Latilactobacillus sakei subsp. sakei DSM 20017 = JCM 1157: one gene and its partner. Each later gene encodes a partner of the first gene's protein in a complex. Links are inferred from orthologs where the notes say so. Each region holds a gene or a part of one and is shown on either strand. Other genes may lie near its edges.

Region 1 (11,128 bases):
TCAATTGATAATCATTTAGACTAGTACTTTGATCACGAACCACACCTTTTTGATCGACTAGTGTAATGTTTTGAATGCCTACATTAGCCAATAGCTTTGCTGTTGCTAGTCCTGAAGCGCCCGCACCATTAACAACGACCTTTAAATCAGTCAATGATTTGCCAACAACTTTAGCAGCGTTAATCAAGCCCGCTAAGACAACAATCGCTGTTCCCTCTTGATCATCATGATATACTGGAATATCGAGCACTTGATTCAATTGATCCTCAATTTCAAAACATCTAGGTGCCTTGATATCTTCCAAATGAATACCAGCGAAACTTTTACTGATATTCTTAATCGTTTGAACGAATTCTGGAACCGATGTTTGATCCAATGCAAGTGGAATCGCATCGACACCCGCTAATTCCTTATATAATAGTGCTTTTCCTTCAACGACTGGTAAGCCACCTTGGGGACCAATATCGCCCAACCCAAGCACTGCGGAACCATCTGTAATAATTGCAATTAACTTACCACTAACCGTATATTGGCGTGCGAGGGATGGATCTTGTTGAATTAATTTACTTAATCCGGCAACACCGGGTGTATATGCTTTACCTAAATCTGTTCTATTTTTCACAGGCAGTTCACCATAAATACTTAAAACGCCTGTATGCTTCTCGTGCAACGCTTTTATCTCATCAAGAGCCATTTGCATAACCTCCAATTTAAAATATTTTAAAAAAATAATATATTTTTAAAATATTTTAAATTAATAATACTTCTAATTCTTTATTTTGTAAATAGAAAGCGCTATATTTAATGTATAATATATTTTCATCTATTTTTTTAACAAACTAATTCAAGGAGATTACTATGGCCGAACAAACAAATACTGATTTATTGATCAATATTGCGCAAGATTTCTACATCAATCAATTAACAATTGCTGACATTTCAACTAAATATCAAGTTAGTCGTTACAAAATTTCAAAATATTTAGATGAAGCATTAACTAAAAACATTGTTTCAATTACAATTAGGTCACCTTTTGCTCGCAATCAGGAGCTTGAAAAACAACTTGGGGTTAGCTATCCCGGCCACCACTTTTACGTACTTGCTAACACTGAAAAAAATAGCAATGATGCCGACCGCTTTTACGCCTTCGCAGCCCAAAATGTCCAAAGTCTCATCGAACCTTTAAAAATTATTGGGCTAAGTTGGGGAGACACTGTTTATAACGTTATCGAACGGTTTAAACCAACAACCAAGGAACAACTTATTTTCACGCAATTCATGGGTGAAAACGGTAAATACAACTCACTTGCCGGCTCAATGCGGATGGTTCAAAAAGCGGCCAATAAATATAATAGTCAATACTCAACATTAAACGCCCCCCTCTACATTCTTAATGATCAAGTTCGCCAATTACTAGCACTTGAACCTGCAATCCAGCCAACCTTAACAACAGCACATCAAATGGATCTCATTCTAACTACTTTAGGAACAATGGAGTCCTTAGAATCGATTCCTAGTTGGCATGATAGTCTAGCCGCTTTATTCCCTAATATCAAGGCAAAACAGGTTGTTGGGTTACTTTATGGCCGACCATTCGATCAAGATGGCCACCTCTTAATCGATTCTAGCGCTGATAAAACCTTTGGCATTTCAATCGACGATATTCTCAAAGTCCCTATCCGAGTTGCCGTTGTTAATAATAAATTCAAGAGTTACGCTGTTGCTGCCGCATTACGAGGCAATTTTTTAACAGACGTTATTCTTGATGAACCCACAGCAACTAAGATTTTAGCGTCAAACGTTTAATGATAACCAAAAAGGCATCAAGACAAGTTAATCCTTGTCCTGATGCCTTTTTTAAGCTTCAATAAACGTTAATAGTACCTGATTAAACAAGCCAGATTGTTCAGCCATCACAATATGTCCGGCTTCTTCGATTATCTCAAAGTGACCATCGGCACCCATTTGAGCCACTGCTTCGGCAAATTCTGGATTAAAATAAGGGCTTTTCTTACCTGCGATTACCAAATATGGCCGCGTACTCTGTCGAATGACATCCCGCCAATCCTGAAATGCATGATCCACCAATAACGGTAAATCAAGTTCTCTATCAAATGGTTGTTGCTGTTTAATTGCAGTTACCAATTCGTTAGTCGCTGTATCAATCTTCCGATAGGTTGCACGACCAAAGTCTAATCTGAGTTGTATTGGAAAATTGGTCCAATCTAAGTCCTTAAAACCATAATGCCAAGTTTCATCAGCAATCATCTTAGGTGACTGGTCGACAACAACCACTTTAGCCAATTGTTGATCAGAATAAAGTGACATATAAGCCCAGATACAAGCGGCACCCATTGAATTACCAACTAAGATTGGTTTGACTAATCCAAGTGATGCAATTAATTCCGCAATATCTTTTGCCATTCGTGACATTCTTAATCCTTTTACCGTATGCTGCGCTAAGCCTTGATTACGGACGTCTAGCTGAATAACTCGAAATTGACGAGCCTCAAAGAAAATTGCTTGCGCATGCCAAATTTCTTTGGAAGCGCCAAAGCCGGCTAGAAAAACGATTGGTTGCCCTACACCAACATCTGAATAATCAAGTGACACTTTATCAGAAGTTATAAATTTCATTTAATCGCCTGACTAACATCCGTATCAATCTCACTTTGTGGGCCATCCCCGACAATAATGTCTTTGAATAAACCGTAAACAAAGCGGTTAGGATCGAATAATTGTAAGTCATTCATTTGTTCACCTAGACCAACCATCTTAACTGGCAAGTGTAGCTCTGTCCGAACAGCAAGGACAATCCCACCTTTAGCAGAGCCGTCCAGTTTTGTTAACACAATTCCGGTGACGTCAGTGGTTGATTTAAATTGTTTAGCTTGAACCAAGGCGTTTTGCCCAGTCGTTGCGTCTAATACTAACAAGACCTCTTGAGGGGCGCTTGGGATTTCACGCGTAATCACGCGTTTCACCTTTTCAAGTTCCTTCATCAAGTTGACGTTATTTTGCAAACGACCAGCCGTATCAACTAATAAGACGTCAAAGTTTTCTTCTTTAGCCCGCTTAACGGCATCAAAAGCAACGGCGGCTGGATCACTGCCTGCTTTATTAGCGACCACTGGTACTGAAACGCGGCGGCCCCATTCTTGCAACTGTTCGATTGCACCCGCTCTAAACGTATCACCAGCGGCAAGTAAGACCTTCTTACCGGCTTTTTCCAGTTGGTGAGCAAACTTCCCGATTGAAGTTGTCTTGCCGGCACCGTTAACGCCGACGAAAAGAAAGACTGTCAATTCACCTTCTGGGGCGAAATGTAATTCATTATCTTCTTGTTGTCCTTCTTGACCGTATAAATCGACTAATTTTTCAACAATCGCTTGTGAAACGGCTTCTGGTTTCTTAACGTTGCGTAACTTCACTTCTTCACGTAATTCGTCTGCAATTTTCATTGCTGTTTCATAACCAACATCGGCTTCGATTAACATTTCTTCAACGTCGTCAAAGAAAGATTCATCGACACTTCTGAAGTTAGCGAACAAGGCGTTCAACCGTTGTCCAAAAGTCTTCCGTGATTTTTCTAAACCTTGATCATATTTTTCAGTTTGAGCTGCTTGAACCGGTTCGGCTTCCGCATCGTCTGCCACCGTTGCTTCTTCTGAAACTGCTGGTTCATCAGTAACAATAACTGCCTCTTCAGGCGCTGCTGTTGCTTCAGGTTCAGCAACTTCCGGTTCTGGTTCAACTGGTGTTGGTGTTTCTGCGACCACTGGTTCAGTTGGTTCTTCGACTGGTGTTTCTGGTGTTTCTGGTGTTTCTGGTGTTTCTGGTGTTTCTGGTGTTTCTGGTGTTTCTGGTGTTTCTGGTGTTTCTGGTGTTTCTGGTGTTTCTGGTGTTTCTGGTGTTTCTGGTGTTTCTGGTGTTTCTGGTGTTTCTCCAGAATCGGTCTCGCCGGTTGAATCGTCAAGCTTTTCTGTCGATTTTTCAGCTGGATCGTCAGCTTCCTTTTCAGCAGTCGTTGCTTGTTCGTCGACGTTTTCCGGTTCTTTTTCTGGTTCTAACGTGAATGCTTTTTTAATGCGATCAAATAATCCCATGTCTTACCTCCTAGGCGGTTTCGTGTTCTTCTAACGAGACGGATACGATCTTCGAGATGCCTGATTCTGCCATTGTTACCCCGTATAACCGGTTGGCTTGGGTCATGGTGCCCTTGCGATGCGTAATAACGATAAATTGCGTCTCACTCTCATAGCGTTTCATAAAACGACCGAAGCGATCGACATTGGCTTCATCCAATGACGCTTCCACTTCGTCCAAAATACAAAACGGTACGGGCCGCACTTTTAAAATGGCAAATAACAACGTAATCGCCGTTAATGCGCGCTCGCCACCTGATAACAGGCTAAGGCGTTGTAGTTTTTTGCCAGGTGGTTGTGCAATGATATCAATCCCACTGGTTAATAAAGCAGATGGATCCGTCAAGGTTAATGACGCGTGCCCACCGCCAAACATCATTGGGAAGATTTCTTCAAAGGCCGCTGCGGTTTGGTCAAACGTTTGCTTGAAGCGTTTTTCAACTTCTGCATCCATTTCAGCCATCGACGCTAATAATTGTGACTTGGCGTCCAATAAATCGGCATCTTGTTGCATTAAGAAATCGTAACGTTCCTTAACCCGTTGATAATCCTCAATAGCCGCTAAATTGACAGTCCCTAAATCAGCTAAGCCTAATTTCAAAAGTTTGAGTTTTGACTTCAATTGGTCATTCGTTAAATCGGAAGCTTGTAAAGCCGATTTAGCCGCTTCATAACTCAACTGATAATCTTCGCGCAATGTCGTTAAGCGTTGGTCAATATTAATCTTAACACGGTTTAAAGCAACCGCGTTTTGTTCTTGCTCAGCTAAAGAATTCCGTTGCAATTGGTAGACACGCGTTGCGTTAGCTTGTAACGTTTGTTGCGTGGCCTTCAGCGTTTCTCGCGCCGTCCGTTTTGTTGCCAATTCGGCAGTAAGTTTTTGGATTAGTGCTTTAGTGGTCTTCAGTTGCGTCCGCCGTTCTTTTTGCGTCATCGCATCTTCAGAATCAGCTTGTTGCAATGCTGCGAGCGCTTGTTGGCTCGTTTCGAGTTGTTGCGTTAAATCGTTAGCCAATTGCGTGGCATCAGTAAGTTTTTCTTGTACATTTTTTTGTTCGGACTGCGCAACTGCCAACTTCGTTTCCAAAGCGGTTTGTTGTTGGCGAATCTGTTCTTGGCTTTGATCAAAATGTTGTAGTTGTTCATTGGCCGCATCCAGGTCCGCTTTTAACTGCGTGAGTTGTGCTTCAATTTCGGTAGCTGCTGCCTGTAATTCGCCTTGGCGTTTCAAGTCCGCATCGTAACTTTGTTGTTGTTGTTGAACTTGATAATCAGCCGCTTGTTGTTGGCGTTCGAATTGCGTAAGACGTTCGTTTAATAACGTCAACTCATTTTTTTGTGTTTGGTAATGCGTCTTAGCTGTTTCAAAGGCACCTTGTTGTTGTTCAAGTTGCGCCTGTTGCTCTGCCAAATCTTGGTGTAAAGCTTGTACCTTGGTTTGCTTTTGATCCAAGGCCAATTGCATTTTACTAATTTGTTGTTCCAAATCTGTTAATGTTTGCTTCCGTGCCAATAAACCACCATTATTTTGGCGATTATTATGGCCCCCAGTCATTGAACCCCCTGGACTTAAAATATCACCTGCTAAAGTGACAATTCGGTACCGATGTCCTGTCAGACGGCCAATCTTAATTGCTTCTGTCAATTCAGTGGCGATAATTAAATTCCCCATCAAATGCATCATGACCGGGTTAACAGCATCGTCGAACTGAATTAAATCGCTCGCAATACCAATAAAACCGGGTTCTGTTTGTAGTTGGTTCACCAAACTGCTTGGTAAAGTCCGCGGTTTCACGACATTATTTGGTAAAAAGGTGGCTCGACCCAGTCGATTACGTTTCAAATAATCGATTGCTTGTTGCGCCGTCTTTTCATCTGTCGTAACAATTTGTTGCAATTGTGCCCCTAATGCTAATTCAATCGCTTGTTGATAGTCATTAGGCACTGTCATTAATTCAGCAACCGCACCCAGTAAACCAGGTAATTGTTGTTTTTGCTTCAAGACCGCTTTGACACCTTGATAAAAGCCGGCGTAATCATCGTTTAATTCAGCTAAACTGGCTTGTTTGGCTTTTGCCTTTTGTAAAATACCAGAAGCTTGGAACCAATTATTTTGTTCCGTTTGATATTGCTTTTGTGTCGCACTGATTTGTTGTTGTAATTGACTTAGTTGCGTTTCTAAAGCCGCGTAGTCTGTTGCTAATTGGGCAACTTGTGCTTCTTTGGCCACCTTGTCAGCTTGCATCTGTGTCAATTGCGCACTGGTTTCATTGATTGAGCTATCTTGGCGCGTTAATTGTGTCTTCGTTTGTAGCAAGGCTTTTTCTAGATATTGTTGTTCGTTGCGATTGGTTGTTTGGGCTTGCATTTGATCGATGTAGTCTTGGCGGATCTGTTCAATCTTCGCCTTTAATTCGGCCTCACTACCTGATGCTTGTCGTTTCAAGGTTGCTAACTCATTTTTCAAGTCAGTTAATGTCGCAACTTTTTCTGTGTATGTTGCCTTGAGTGCTATTTGTTGCTGCTTAGCCGTTGTTGACTGCGTTTCTAATTGGGCGATTCGATCGACCAAGTTTTGACGATTAGCATCAGTATAGCTAGCCCGTTCCTTAGAAACATTTTCTTGACCCTGTAAATTTTCAGCCAAGCGACTCTTAACCAACAAGGTTTCATTGGCCGTTTCAATTTCTTGATCCAACGTTGCGACTTCCTGTTGGTTATCGGCCAACGCCTTATTGGTTTCTTGAATCTCACTTTCAATCTCGCCTAGTGCCTTAGCGAGTGTCTTGGCTTGCGCTTGGTATTGCGTTTGATCCGCTGCTAATTGATCAATTTCAACGACTAACAATTGTTGATGTAAGGCGTTAAATTGCGCTTTTTGTTCCAAATAATCTTGCGCGATACTGCTTTGTTCTTTGAGCGGTTCAACTTGTCCCTTTAATTCGTAAACAATATCGGCGATCCGACTTAAATTTTCATCGGTTTGATCTAATTCCGATTGAGCCTTTTTCTTTTGTTGCTTATATTTTAAAACACCGGCAGCTTCTTCAATGATATTGCGCCGATCCTCAGGTTTACTGTTAAATATAGCTTCAACCCGACCTTGCGAAATAATTGAAAAAGATTCTCGCCCTAAGCCAGAATCCATAAATAAGTTGACGATATCCTTTAATCGACAACTTTTTTGATTTAAATAAAACTCACTATCACCGTTACGAAATAGGCGACGGGTTAACGTCACATTATCTAGTTCTTGATTTAAATAGTGGTCACTATTATCGAAATTCAACGTAACTTCGGCGCGGTTCATCTGAGGCCGTAAATCAGTACCGGCAAAAATAATATCGGGCATCTTCTCGCCACGCAAGCTCTTGGCCGATTGTTCGCCCATCGCCCAACGAATTGCTTCTGTGATATTACTCTTACCGCTCCCGTTCGGGCCGACAATGCCGGTTAAGCCGTCTGAAAAATTAATTTCTGTCTTATCAGCAAATGATTTAAAGCCTGATAAGACTAATGATTTTAACTGCATGCACTAAACTCCCTACACTAACTTAATAATCGCAATTATGCTTTAAGTTGTTCTAACGCTTTTTTAGCTGCTGCTTGTTCGGCAGCTTTCTTATTGCGACCCACACCAGAGCCTAATACCCGATCGCCAACTAACACATCCACTTCAAATTGACGGTCATGTGAAGGGCCAACTTCCGCTAACAATTGATAGTCGATTTCGATTTCGATTTCGCCATCTTGTTGTAAGAACTCTTGTAAGTTTGTTTTGTAATCTGTTTGATCTGAGAATTCACCGGCTTCAATCTTGGGAAAAATAACTTGTGAAACAAAATCAACGACGGCGCCGCGACCTTGGTCTAAGAACAAAGCACCATTGAAGGCTTCAAATAAATCTTCCAAAAGTGTCGCCCGGGCGCGGGCCCCATTTTTCTCTTCACCTTTCCCTAAGCGAATGTAACGGTCAAAATGAGCTTCTTTTGAAAAACTACTGAAACTCTTCGTGCAGACAATTGCTGCTCGTAAACGTGTTAACTTACCTTCTGGCCAGTCAGGATACTTTTTGTAGAGGTATTCTGAGACCGTAATTTCCATAACGGCATCGCCAAGAAATTCCAATCGTTCATTGTCCCGCAAGCCTAACTCGCGATGTTCATTAACGTAAGACGAATGTGTGAACGCTTCGTCCAAAAGTGCTAAATTATTAAATTCAATACCATAACGGGCGCGAAGCTCGCTGACTAGTGCTGCATCCAAAATTAAATACCCCATTTCAACTGATTAATCTTTCACTATTATACCGTTTATACGGCTAAAAAAACAGCGCCGAACGCCGGTATTCCGAATTAAAGGCGCATAAAAAACGTCTGTTCTGAAATATTTATTTTAACACGCAAACAAATATTTCAAAATAGACGTTTCTCATTTAATTAGCTTGTTGCACAAGTGTCGCTAAAGCTGATTGGTAAGACGCAACTTCCGCTTCAGTCGCATAAACATAGTGTTCAGGCGCGACTTCTCGTAATTGGCGATCACCATCGTCACTTTCAATTGAACTATCGTAAGGCATCCGGCGACGTTGGCGCTCAATCTTAGGATCAGGCAACGGCACAGCCGATAATAAGCTTTGCGTATACGGATGGAGTGGGCGATCGTAAATATCGTCCGCTGATGCCAATTCCATAATCTTACCGTTATGCATAACGGCGATGCGATCACTAATGTATTTCACCATCGATAAATCATGGGCGATAAAGAGATACGTGAGGTTTTGTTGTTCCTGAATCTCTTTCATCAGGTTGACAACTTGCGCCTGAATCGACACATCCAAAGCTGAGATTGGTTCATCCGCAATGATAAATTTGGGTTTAACGGCTAAAGCACGGGCAATTCCAATCCGTTGCCGTTGCCCACCAGAGAATTCATGCGGATAACGCGTTGCGTGATCCTTATTGAGTCCGACTAAATCGAGCAATTCATTGACGCGCGCATCACTTTCGGCTTCATTTTTGACCAAATGATGAATGTGCAATCCTTCAGCAATGATATCTTTGACCTTCATCCGCGGATTAAGTGACGCGTATGGATCTTGGAAAATCATTTGAATTTCTTTGCGGAATTCCTTCATCTGGCGACTGTGTTCCTTGATTTTACTGATATCTTGCCCATCAAAATTAATTTCACCACTAGTTGGGCTGTAAAGCCGGATAATACTGCGACCAGTCGTACTTTTACCCGAACCAGACTCGCCAACTAACCCGAATGTTTCACCTTCGTAAATCTCAAAGGAAATATCATCGATGGCCTTCACTTCGGATTTTTTGCCCGGGTTAAAGTATTGTTTTAAATGTTTGACTTCAACTAAGACTTTACGTTGCTGTTTATCCATCTGACAGGCCTACTTTCTTATTTATAATTTAAAGAACGTTATGTTTTTTCATCAAAGCTTGGATTGCTGCTGGCGGTTCAACCGCTGGTGCATCTGGATGCAATAACCAGGTTGCCGCAAAATGCGTTTTGGAAACTTCAAAGAATGGTGGTTCTTCTTCCACATCGATTTGCAGTGCGTACGGATTCCGAGGTGCAAAAGCATCCCCTTTAGGTGGGTCCAACAAATCTGGCGGTGTCCCCGGAATCGCCTCTAACTTGCCCGCCGTTTCGAGTGTGGGCATCGAATTTAATAAGCCCCAAGTATACGGATGTTTGGGTTCATAAAAGACTTCGTCCACCAAACCGTATTCGATAATCTTGCCGGCATACATCACCGCTACCCGATCCGCAATCCCGGCCACAACGCCCAAATCATGGGTGATAAAGATGATTGACGTTTCGATTTTACGTTGTAGTTCTTTCATCAAGTCGATAATTTGCGCTTGCACTGTTACATCCAAGGCAGTTGTGGGTTCATCCGCAATCAAGATTTGCGGATAATCAACAATCGCAATCGCAATCACAATCCGTTGCCGCTGCCCACCAGAAAATTGGTGCGGATAATCTTTCATCCGTTCTTTGGCGTTCGGAATGCCGACTAATTCTAACACGGTTTGGGCCCGCTTCATCGCATCTTCTTTGTTCATCGTTTTGTGAACCAACAATGGTTCCGCCACTTGCTTGCCGATTGTCATGGTTGGATCAAGCGAGGTCATCGGATCTTGGAAGATCATCGAGATATCACTCCCACGAATCGCATCCATTTCACGTTCTGGTTTTTTCAATAAATCATCACCATGATACATGACGGTCCCGGCTTTAACGTGGGCGTTACTGGCCAGCAACCCCATAACGCTGCGCACGGTTACCGATTTACCTGATCCAGATTCGCCAACAATCGCTAGCGTTTCCCCTTTTTTAAGGTTAAAACTAACATCCCGAATTGCGTGGACGTCACCTGCATAGGTCTTAAAATCAATACTTAAATGATTAACTTCTAAAATATTTGCCATTTGACGACCTCCAACTATGAGACCGCGAACGGTCTTTTTTCGTAATTTGAAACGTGCTTATTGAAACTGACTTCTGCGCTTAACGACCTATTGCAAACAATCGGCTATACCGATTATTCACAACACTAAGTTAATGCTCAAAGTCAAACCGTTCCAAACACACTCTTTTTGAAACGTGCTTTCATTAACAGCTTTCTGCGCTTTGCTACGAATTGTAAACAATCGACTGCGTCGCTCCATTCACAACTCTATGCAAATGCTCAAAAGCTATCGTTAACGACACACTCTTTTTGAAACGTGCTCTCAAAAGCATATTCCTGCGGTTAGCGACATAAGTCAAACGATTGCTTGCAGCAATCATTCGTCTTGCTATGCTGATCCTCAGAATATAATCGCTTTTGACACACTTTATGATTTTGGATCAAATGCGTCTCTTAGGCCATCTGCTAGTAAGTTGACGGCAATCATGATGACACATAAGACTGCTGCTGGGTACCACATTTGATAGGGTAAGAACCGGAAGGCTTTTTG
Region 2 (9,880 bases), 310 kb from region 1 along the record:
ATCCGTTGAAATGATTTTCACTTTAGCAGGGGCCGTCTTACGTTTTTCAAGCATGATTCCCTTCCGTAATTGACGGAGCATTTCTGCAGTTGGTAAACCTGATACTTTCGCAACATAGGTTTTATCAACCTTGTATTTTGGATGCATCATCATGTTGGCAAAGTCGCCGTCATTGGTTAATAGTAATAAACCTGATGTATCGTAATCAAGACGTCCAATTGGGTAAACACGTTCTTGAATATCTTCAAGGTATTCTGTTACCACGCGGCGCTTTTTATCATCCGTGACAGCTGAAATCACTTGGCGCGGTTTATAAAGGGCATAATAAACCTTTTTTTCACGCGTTAATGGCACACCATCCACTTCGATATGAGCAGAAGTACTATCAACCTTAATCCCCATTTCCTTAACCACTTTACCGTTTAAAGTAACGTGACCAGTCGCAATTAGCGTTTCAGCCTTCCGTCGTGAGGCAACGCCCGCATTTGCGATGACTTTTTGTAGTCGTTCCATAGTTATTGTTCTCCTTTAGGGGCCGTCTCTGGTCCCGTTTCATTTAATGTCTGTTCAAACTGACGATAATATAAATCAGCGGAATCATTATCCGATTCTGTCGTATCGTCCGTTAATGTCATTTGTTCTAGTTCTGGTAATTCTTTTAACGAGCCTAAGCCAAAGTAATCTAAGAAATAATCGCTCGTCCCATATAAAATCGGCCGACCAGGTGCATCTTTACGCCCTTTTTCAACGATTAATTGTCTGGCAAGTAGCGTTTGAATTGCCCCACTACTTTGCACACCGCGCACTTCGTCAATTTCAATTCGCGTTAGTGGTTGCCGATAAACGATGATCGCCAATACTTCAAGTGCCGCTTGGCTAATACTCGTCGAAACAGGACCATCAAAATAGGCCTTCAATAAGCCCGCATAAGCCTTCTTAGTCACTAACTTATAACAATCAGCCGCTTGAATCAAACTAAGGCCAGATTGCTCATCCGCCTGATAACGTTCAGCTAATTTCGTTAGTAACTGTCGTACTGCAGCCTCATCTAACATAATAAGTCGTGCGATGTGTTGCAGTGTAATGCCTTCATCGCCGGCGACATAGAGTAAACTTTCAATTTCAGCGAGATGGTTCATCTGCAATACCTTCTTTCAATGTCACTAATATCTGTTCATCATAATCTGCTTGATCACAATTAATTAGCCGTTCTTTCATCAATTCTAAGACGGCTAAAAACGTTGTGACGATTTCTTCGCGATCAAAACGGTTGATAACTAACTGTTCAAAAGTTGTTGTTGCTCGCGTCTTTAAGCGATCGATAATCCAATCCATCTTTTCAGCAATCGTAATTTCATCATTTTGAACTGTCTTAAAATCAGGTTGCTGAACAGTCGCCTCAACCAACATTTTAGACACAGCAGCCGCTAGATCACGGGGCTTAATTACGCCACGCGCCAGTGGGACCACTTTTTCGGCAGGATTAGCACTTGCCGGTTTCGCAAATAACAATTGTCTTTCAGATTCTCGTTCTTGTAAGACCGTCGCGATTTTTTGAAAAGCTTGGTATGCCAACAATTGGTCTACCAATTCCTGACGAGGATCGACATAATCTTCCTCTAAGGCTTCAGCCATTGCCGGTGGCGCTGGTAAGAGTAGCTTACTCTTGATTTTCATCAAGGTCGCTGCCATTACTAAATAATCACCCGCAACATCTAACTTCAGTTCTTGCATCTGGTGCAAGTAGTCTAGATATTGCGTGGTGATTTCAGCAATTGGAATATCATAAATATCAATTTTAGTCTGATTAATCAAATGTAATAATAAGTCTAATGGTCCTTCAAAATCCGTCAAAATTAACGTTAATTGTTCAGTCATGCGTTACATTAATCCATTTCTTTAGTCTGCTGTTGCTCCCATTTAGCAATTAAAGGCGCCGTATCCAATGATCCCATGACACGGTTATCAGGATAAAGTGCTGCCAGTTCATTCAAGATCCGGAATAGATTAGTATCAGTTCTTTCAGCGGGACTTAGCGACATATGACGCACCAAAATAAAATCAGTGCCAATCTCAACTCCTACGATGCCGGAGAAGTCGCCTTCATCATTTTGCCAAAGGTATAAGACATGTTGGTCATCTTGATTGTAAAAAGCAAGTTCTGACTGTACATGACTTACTTCTTTTAAATCTGGAATAAACGATAAAAAGCCCATCGCAATTTTTTCATAATCATTCTTGTACTTAAATAACATGTTGACCTCCAATGATCAAACAAAGTTCTGTTAGCAATACTCTACCATAAATTAGAAAACACGACAAATCAGCTTAGTCACGCGGATGGCTTCTTTGATAAACTTCCGTGAGATGTTTCTTACTGATATGCGTATAAATCTGGGTAGTTGAAATATCGGAATGGCCCAATAATTCCTGGACAATCCGTAAATCAGCACCATTTTCAAGCAGAACGGTCGCAAAAGAATGCCGCAGTGTATGCGGTGTCACATCTTTATCAATTCCTGCGGCTTGGACAATGACTTTTAAATTTTTCCAAATGCCTTGTCTTGTTAACCCGTTCCCGTGAAAATTAACGAACAAATAAGGTGAATCCTTGCCCTTGGTTAGCCGGTTACGGCTGCGTTCTAGATATTGATTAATCCAGTCCACCGCAACATCGCCAATTGGAATAATTCGTTCCTTATCCCCTTTACCTAGGGTCTGAATCAACCCCAGAGATAAATGTAAATCCGTCAATTTCAGATGAACCAGTTCACTAACCCGCAAACCAGTCGCATACAAGACTTCAAGAATTGCCCGGTCGCGCAGACCTAATGGTGTACTCGTGTCCGGGGTCTTTAACAAGCGTTCGATCTCTTCTGATGACAAAACAGCCGGTAAGTGGCGACCTTGCTTCGGTGAATCAATCTGTAGCATCGGATCTTTTTGAATACGTCCCTCACGCGCTAAATATTGATAGAATTTACGCAATGTCGAAATACTACGCGTGATACTGCTTTGCGCCTTTTTAGCCGTCGTTTGGGCCTGTAAGAAACCCAAAATAATAAATCGGTCTTCTGTAAAAGACGTCAATTTTTGTGACACTAAAAACTGCTGATACTGTTTCAAATCTTGCCGGTAACTCTGACGCGTATTTTCAGAAAGGCCGCGTTCAATCTTCAGATAATGTAAATAATCTTGAATTAAATCATCCAAACAAACCCCTCCTACAATTGGCTAATATCCACTTGCTTACTTGGATCTAGCTGATTGGCCGGTAAACCATTAGCCGAATTAACAGCTTGACAGTTTGCACAAATCCCTTGAAGGGTTAAGCGGTGATCTAAGACCGCAAATGAAAACCGCTCAGCAACCGTCTGTTCGACACTTACCAATAAGTCCTCGTGAATTTCTTCGATGGCCCCACATTGTAAGCATAACAAATGATGGTGGAAATGCTGACTCGCATTTTCTTCGCATAAATCATAATGCGTCACACCATCTTCCACAAAGCTAATCTTATTCAGAACGTGTAACTCAGTTAACATCTCTAACGTCCGGTAAACCGTCGCTAAGCCAATCTCTGGCACTTCGGCTTTAGTCTTGATAAAGATTTGCTCGGCACTTAAATGCGCCTGTGAGCATTCTAAAATGACCGCAACGGTTGCTTCTCGTTGGGCAGTCAATTTATAGCCCGCTTCTTGCAATTGTTTTCTGATTTGTTCTAACTGCTCAGCCTTACTCATCAATAGAGACTTCCTTTTTAAATAAATCACGACATTACTGTCGTCAATTCAAATTAATCTTGGTCTTGATCGTTATCAACAATTGGTTCAATATCTTTTTGGCCTTTAGCCGTTAAAATTGTTTCGCCTTCTTCTTGCACGATGAAACCATTCTTCATTAACCGGCCTAAAGCACGCTTGAAACTCCCTTTACTGATCCCAAAATAACTCTTAATTAATTCTGGATTACTGCGGTCAGTATATGGCATTGCGTAGCCTGGTTGACGTTTTAAGACGGCCATAATCATTTCGGCATCATCACCGATTTCTTCGTAGGCTCTTGGTTTCAAACTAACGTTTAAACTACCTTCTGGACGCACACCAATTACTCGGCCCTTAACCCGTTGGCCAAGACGTGGTTCTGCTTCACGTTCTGAAGGATGAATAAAGCCAATGTAGAAATCATCTGTTAATAAGAAAGTCCCTGCCATCTTCAAACGATAAACAGTTCCTTCAATATCTTGGTTCTTCATTTCTTGTTTAGCACCCTTAGAAATAGCTCTAAAGATATTTTCGTCGGCTAATTGGCCCCACATCCGACCTTTTTGATCAACTTCGATGGCAATCATCAAACGATCGCCAACCTTAGGCCATAATTTCATAATTGTTGGTAACACATCAAGTGAAACCACAATATCCTTATCAGGTAAGCCGATATTAACGAAAACGCCAAGATCACGACGTGTTTCAACAACTTCACCAAAAGCAAAGTGGCCGACACGTGATTTAGGAATAGCCGTTGATAAAACTAATTCCCGACTTGAATTTTCGTATGCAAAACCAGTGACTGTTGCCCCGATTGCTAATTCTTCTTCTAAATGGTCTTTCTTTAATTCAAACGTCACACCGTCTTTTTGGGCGAAGTACGCTTCTTCATTCTCATCTGTTACAAGTGCTGTAATCACTTGTCCGATTAATTCGTTCATAGTTAACCTCTTTATTCTTCTTAATGGATTGGTACTAAATTGAAAATTGTTAAAATGGTGTAGGTGATACCTGCAGCAATCACTGGTCCAGCCGCAATCCCCTTAAGGAAAACGACTCCCATAATTGTGCCAAATACAAGCGCCACTGTCATTTCGGGACTAGCGGCTAACAAGCCAACACCCTTTGCCGACAAAACAGCGACTAACACGCCACACCCAACGGCAATAAAACCTGCCGGTGTCTTAAAAGCACTGATTAATTCTTTAAAACCGATTTGACCAGTCGCAATTGGCACTAAGATGGCCACTGAAATGACCGTCACGCCCCAATTAATCCCTTTAGACTGGATAACCGGTAATACTTTTTCAGAAATCGGTAATGCCTTTAAGACTAAAACAACTGCGGTGGCAATGATTAAAGATTGATTTTTTGCTAATAAGGCAACGATTAAAATCGCTGCTAAAAATAACCAACTTTCCATGTGAACCTCCAATAAAGTCTCCCTATCATTGTACCGATAATTAGGCGGCTTGTCAGTATTTTCATGAAAGTAATTTCAGAAAACAAAATTTTCAAAGTAAAAAGCGATTTGCGCATAAAAAAACACCCTCAAAATTTGAGGGTGTTTTCTTTCTTAATCAACGTTTGATTAAAGGGCGTTTGTTGCACCGCGGTAAACAATACCACGACGTGAATCAACAGTAACAACTTCGCCATCTTTGATAGCTTCTGTTGCGTCTTTAGCACCAACAACAACTGGGATACCCATAGCGATACCAACAACAGCAGCGTGTGATGTTAAACCACCGTTTTCAACAACGATAGCACTTGATTTTTCGATTGCTGGTAAGTAATCTTTGTCAGTTGCTTTAACAACTAAGATACCACCATCAACAGCTTTTTCAGCTGCTTCTTTAGCGTTTGAAGCAACAACAGCCTTGCCAACGATTGTTTCATCGCCAACACCTTGGCCTTGTGTTAATTTTGAACCAATTAATTGGATCTTCATAACGTTTGTTGTGCCACGTTCGCCAACAGGAACACCAGCAGTGATCAAGATTAGGTCGCCTTCTTTAGCAAAACCATGTTCTTGAGCTGTTTGTGTAGCTAAGTTGAACATATCATCTGTATTAGCAGGTTTCTTAGCGATAACTGGGTATACACCATAGTTAACTGTTAAACCACGACGTGTACGTTCGTCGAATGTAACGGCTAAGATGTCAGCTTGTGGACGGTATTTAGAAATCATACGTGCTGTAGAACCTGATTCTGTAGCAGCAACGATTGTCTTGATACCTAAGTTACGTGCAGTATGTGCAACAGCTTGGCCAATTGATTCTGTCAAGTTAGTCTTGCTGTATGCTTTCAATGCATATGCATCGCGGTCTGTTAATGATTTTTCTGTTCTTTCATCAATGCGGGCCATTGTTGCAACAGCTTCTACTGGGTAGTCACCGTTAGCACTTTCACCTGAAAGCATTGTTGCGTCAGTACCATCAATAACAGCGTTAGCAACGTCATTAACTTCAGCACGTGTAGGACGTGGGTTTTCTTGCATTGAGTCCAACATTTGTGTAGCTGTGATAACTGGTTTGCCAATAGCGTTACATTTCTTGATCAAGTTCTTTTGTACGAAAGGAACGTTTTCAAATGGAATTTCAACACCCATGTCACCACGAGCAATCATTAAACCGTCTGAAACTTTCATGATATCGTCAATGTTGTCGATACCTTCTTGTGATTCAATCTTAGGGAAGATTTGAACATGTTCCATGTGTTTTTCTTCTAATAATTCACGGATATCTAAAACGTCTTGAGGTTTACGAACAAAACTTGCAGCGATAAAGTTGATATCGTTATCTAAACCAAAACGGATGTCACTAGCATCTTTTTCTGTGATACCAGGTAAGTTGATTGAAACACCAGGTGCGTTAACACCTTTACGTGAGCCAACCATACCATCGTTTTGAACTTCAGTAACAAGTTCTTTGTTTGCTTCGTCTTTTTCAATAATCTTAAGATCCACTAAACCATCATCGATTAAAACGTGGCCACCAACGTGAGTATCGTCGTATAGACCTGGGTAAGTAACGGCAATTTTTTCAGGTGTTCCTTCAAGAGTATCGTCCATTGAAATACGTACCACTTCACCAGTGTGTAATTCAAATTTCTTACCTTGTTGAACAGTTGTCCGGATTTCAGCACCCTTAGTATCTAACATGATACCAACAGTTTTGCCTGTAGCTTTTTCAGCTTCGCGAACCATATTCATACGGCTTAAATGTTCTTCATGATCACCATGAGAGAAGTTAAAGCGGAATACGTTAGCACCTGCTTCAATTAATTTTGTGATGATTTCAACACTGTTACTTGCGGGTCCAAGTGTACTTACGATTTTGGTTTTCTTCATAAGTGGAATCTCTCCTTTTATGTCTGTTTTTTTAAAAGACTTTACAGTCATTTTAACGAATTTTGGGTAGAACTATAAAATACTAGTAAGCTAAATCTTCATTTAAATCATAAAGATCTAACATTGCGTGATGCTTGTGATTGAATAAGTCTAACATATCATGTGCGATAATTTCATTCTTTTCAATCCCAAGTGCAACCCCGCCTTTACCTTCAAGCAATAATTCAACTGCTTTTGAGCCTAAGCGGCTAGCTAATACACGATCACTAGCTGTTGGTGAACCACCACGAACAACGTGTCCTAAAACAGTTGAACGTAAGTGGAAATCGCCGTATTCAGAAAGTTTTTCTGAGAATTCATCGGCATGCATAACGCCTTCAGCCAAAACAATAATAGCATGTTTTTGGCCATGTTCGCGTGAAGCACGTAACTTTTCAGCAACGGCCTTAACGTCGAAATCACGTTCTGGAATAATAATATCTTGTGCGCCACCGGCTACACCAGCCCATAAAGCGATGTCGCCAGCGCCGCGGCCCATTACTTCCACAACGAAAGTTCTTTCATGACTTGCAGCCGTATCGCGAATACGGTCAATTGATTCAAGAACTGTGTTAACAGCTGTATCAAAGCCAATTGTTTGATCTGTAAATGGAATATCGTTATCAATTGTTCCTGGAAGACCAATTGCGTTATAACCATGTTCAGTCAAACGAAGAGCACCGTGATAAGAACCGTCACCACCGATAACAACTAAAGCTTCGATACCGAACTTGTTGAGTTGTTCAATACCCTTCAATTGTCCTTCGACTTGTGCAAATTCTGGATAACGTGCTGAGTATAAGAATGTACCACCACGTTGAATCTTGTCTCCAACCGTAATTGGATCCATCTTGAAGATATCACCAGCAACTAAGCCAGCGTAACCATAATTGATACCATAGACTTCAAGGCCTTCATGCATTGCTTTTCTTGCAACGGCACGGACGGCAGCGTTCATACCAGGTGCATCCCCACCACTTGTCAAAATACCTATGCGTTTCATCTTTTCACCCCAGGCAAATATTTTACTTAAAAAACCGATTTGGTCTTTCAAAGTCACTAATATATTATCACTTTTCTGAAAAGAAGTCTTGTCTTTTCAGAAGTTTTTAACAAACTTATTTTCAAAACTAAACTAACTAAAGCCCTTTAAAATAACGTTTGTAGGCCCCAGTAAGGTTGTAAGCGCCGTCGTTAATTTTTCATCGTTCGCAATCCAATAGCGTTCGTTCAAAAGAATTGACTTCTTCGTTGCTGAATTATAGAGAATTACCGGGATTGGCCCTCGACTTTTTTCGAGTAGTTGGTACATTTTTTGTTGCTGTTCACGCGTTAAATCCGCAGATAGTCGTAAATAAAGCGTGGCCTTAGGCAACCCTTTTTGCGCTTGTTCCGCTAACATAATCTGATTACCGATAAGTTGCAACTCTTGGCGTTGTTCCGTCTTTCCTGTGACTAAAATCACTTGTTCTTTGGCCAGCCAATCTGCTACTTGCCGATAAACCGATGCAAACAGCGTGACACTAATCTCGCCGGTGGCATCTTGTCCCGTCACAAAAGCCATTTGCTCGCCTTTTTTCGTTCGAATCACCTTAATTCGGCGGACAAATAAGACTAGTCGGACATTTTGATTGGGTGCTAAGTCACTAACTTCCGGCACGTGATAGTACCGACGGACACGTTCATACTTTTCTACCGGATGCCCTGAAAGATAAGCCCCCAGGTACTCCGCTTCTTTATCCAAGCGCTCCGTTAACGTCAAATTAGGCACCGTTTTTTCTTTGGGTGCTAGAATTTCGAATAACGACATATTATCGCCAGCTAACTTAACACTATCCAATAAATCATCGAGATTCATCAAAAGTGCGTTGCGGTTGGGATTAAATTGATCAAAGGCCCCACTGTAAATCAACGCCACTAGCGCCTCTTTTTTGAGATACTTCGCGGCTAGTCGTTGTAGAAACTGTAACACAGATTTGAACGGACCACCCGTTTGGCGCTCATCCAAAATTGCCGCTACAAAATCCCGTCGTAAACCCTTGATGCTGTATAATCCAAAAATAATCCCGGCATCTGTCACCTTAAAATAACGCTGACTGAGATTAATATCGGGTGGTAAGACTGATAGTTGCCGCTTCTTTGCTTCCGCTAAATACGTTTTAGTCTTTGTTCCTTGATTTAAAACGGCATTTAAAACCGCTGCGAAAAAGGCTTCTGGCTGGTGGACTTTTAAATAAGCCAACCAAAAGGCAATTTTACTGTAAGCGACCGCGTGCGATCGGTTAAAACCGTAATTGGCAAACTGTTCGATATAGTCGTAGACCGTTGTCGCGGCTTGTTCGGTATGCCCTAAAGCCAGTGCACCTTCGATAAACTTCGTTCGACTCGCATCAATCACCACTTTTTTCTTTTTACTCATTGCCCGCCGTAAGATATCGGCTTCCCCTAAGGTAAAACCGCCCATCTTAGAAGCCGCCTGCATGACTTGTTCTTGATACACCAAGATGCCATAAGTTGGTTGTAAAATTTCAGCCAACGAGTCATCCGGATAGGTCACCGGCACTTTGCCACTTTTACGATCGATAAATGTATCGATATTTTCCATTGGCCCCGGTCGATAAAGCGCATCGGTTGCGACAATATCTTCAAAAGAAGTCGGTTTCAAGCGCCGTAAAACATTTTTAATCCCTGTTGATTCGAACTGAAAGATGCCGTTTGTATC

Evidence for each region.
Region 2: the proteins of smc (region 1) and LEUCM_RS07050 are in contact, whole or in part, in a crystal structure (PDB 3ZGX), measured with the Bacillus subtilis proteins. The link is inferred for Latilactobacillus sakei subsp. sakei DSM 20017 = JCM 1157 from one-to-one orthologs.

Annotation. Positions count from the first base shown.
Region 1 is NZ_AP017929.1:1,718,028-1,729,155, forward strand. The notes cover bases 3,917-8,069. They hold smc (chromosome segregation protein SMC), read right to left. Parts: upstream 7,678-8,069; coding sequence 4,117-7,677; downstream 3,917-4,116. Other genes in these bases: ftsY (signal recognition particle-docking protein FtsY), read right to left, coding at 3,917-4,106; rnc (ribonuclease III), read right to left, coding at 7,713-8,069. Outside these bases: LEUCM_RS08630 (NAD(P)-dependent malic enzyme), read right to left, coding at 1-694; LEUCM_RS08635 (sugar-binding transcriptional regulator), read left to right, coding at 859-1,806; LEUCM_RS08640 (alpha/beta fold hydrolase), read right to left, coding at 1,858-2,637; more of ftsY, read right to left, coding at 2,634-3,916; more of rnc, read right to left, coding at 8,070-8,426; LEUCM_RS08660 (ABC transporter ATP-binding protein), read right to left, coding at 8,581-9,543; LEUCM_RS08665 (ABC transporter ATP-binding protein), read right to left, coding at 9,572-10,597; LEUCM_RS08670 (ABC transporter permease), read right to left, coding at 11,006-11,128. UniProt on the Bacillus subtilis protein: Required for chromosome condensation and partitioning.
Region 2 is NZ_AP017929.1:1,400,396-1,410,275, reverse strand. Bases 1-2,905 are described here. They hold LEUCM_RS07050 (segregation and condensation protein A), read right to left. Parts: upstream 1,879-2,905; coding sequence 1,123-1,878; downstream 1-1,122. Other genes in these bases: xerD (site-specific tyrosine recombinase XerD), read right to left, coding at 2,329-2,905; LEUCM_RS07045 (hypothetical protein), read right to left, coding at 1,887-2,255; scpB (SMC-Scp complex subunit ScpB), read right to left, coding at 516-1,139; LEUCM_RS07060 (pseudouridine synthase), read right to left, coding at 1-513. In the rest of the region: more of xerD, read right to left, coding at 2,906-3,213; LEUCM_RS07035 (Fur family transcriptional regulator), read right to left, coding at 3,225-3,743; LEUCM_RS07030 (CvfB family protein), read right to left, coding at 3,797-4,708; LEUCM_RS07025 (DUF441 domain-containing protein), read right to left, coding at 4,729-5,190; pyk (pyruvate kinase), read right to left, coding at 5,359-7,119; pfkA (6-phosphofructokinase), read right to left, coding at 7,202-8,161; dnaE (DNA polymerase III subunit alpha), read right to left, coding at 8,294-9,880. UniProt on the Bacillus subtilis protein: Participates in chromosomal partition during cell division. May act via the formation of a condensin-like complex containing Smc and ScpB that pull DNA away from mid-cell into both cell halves.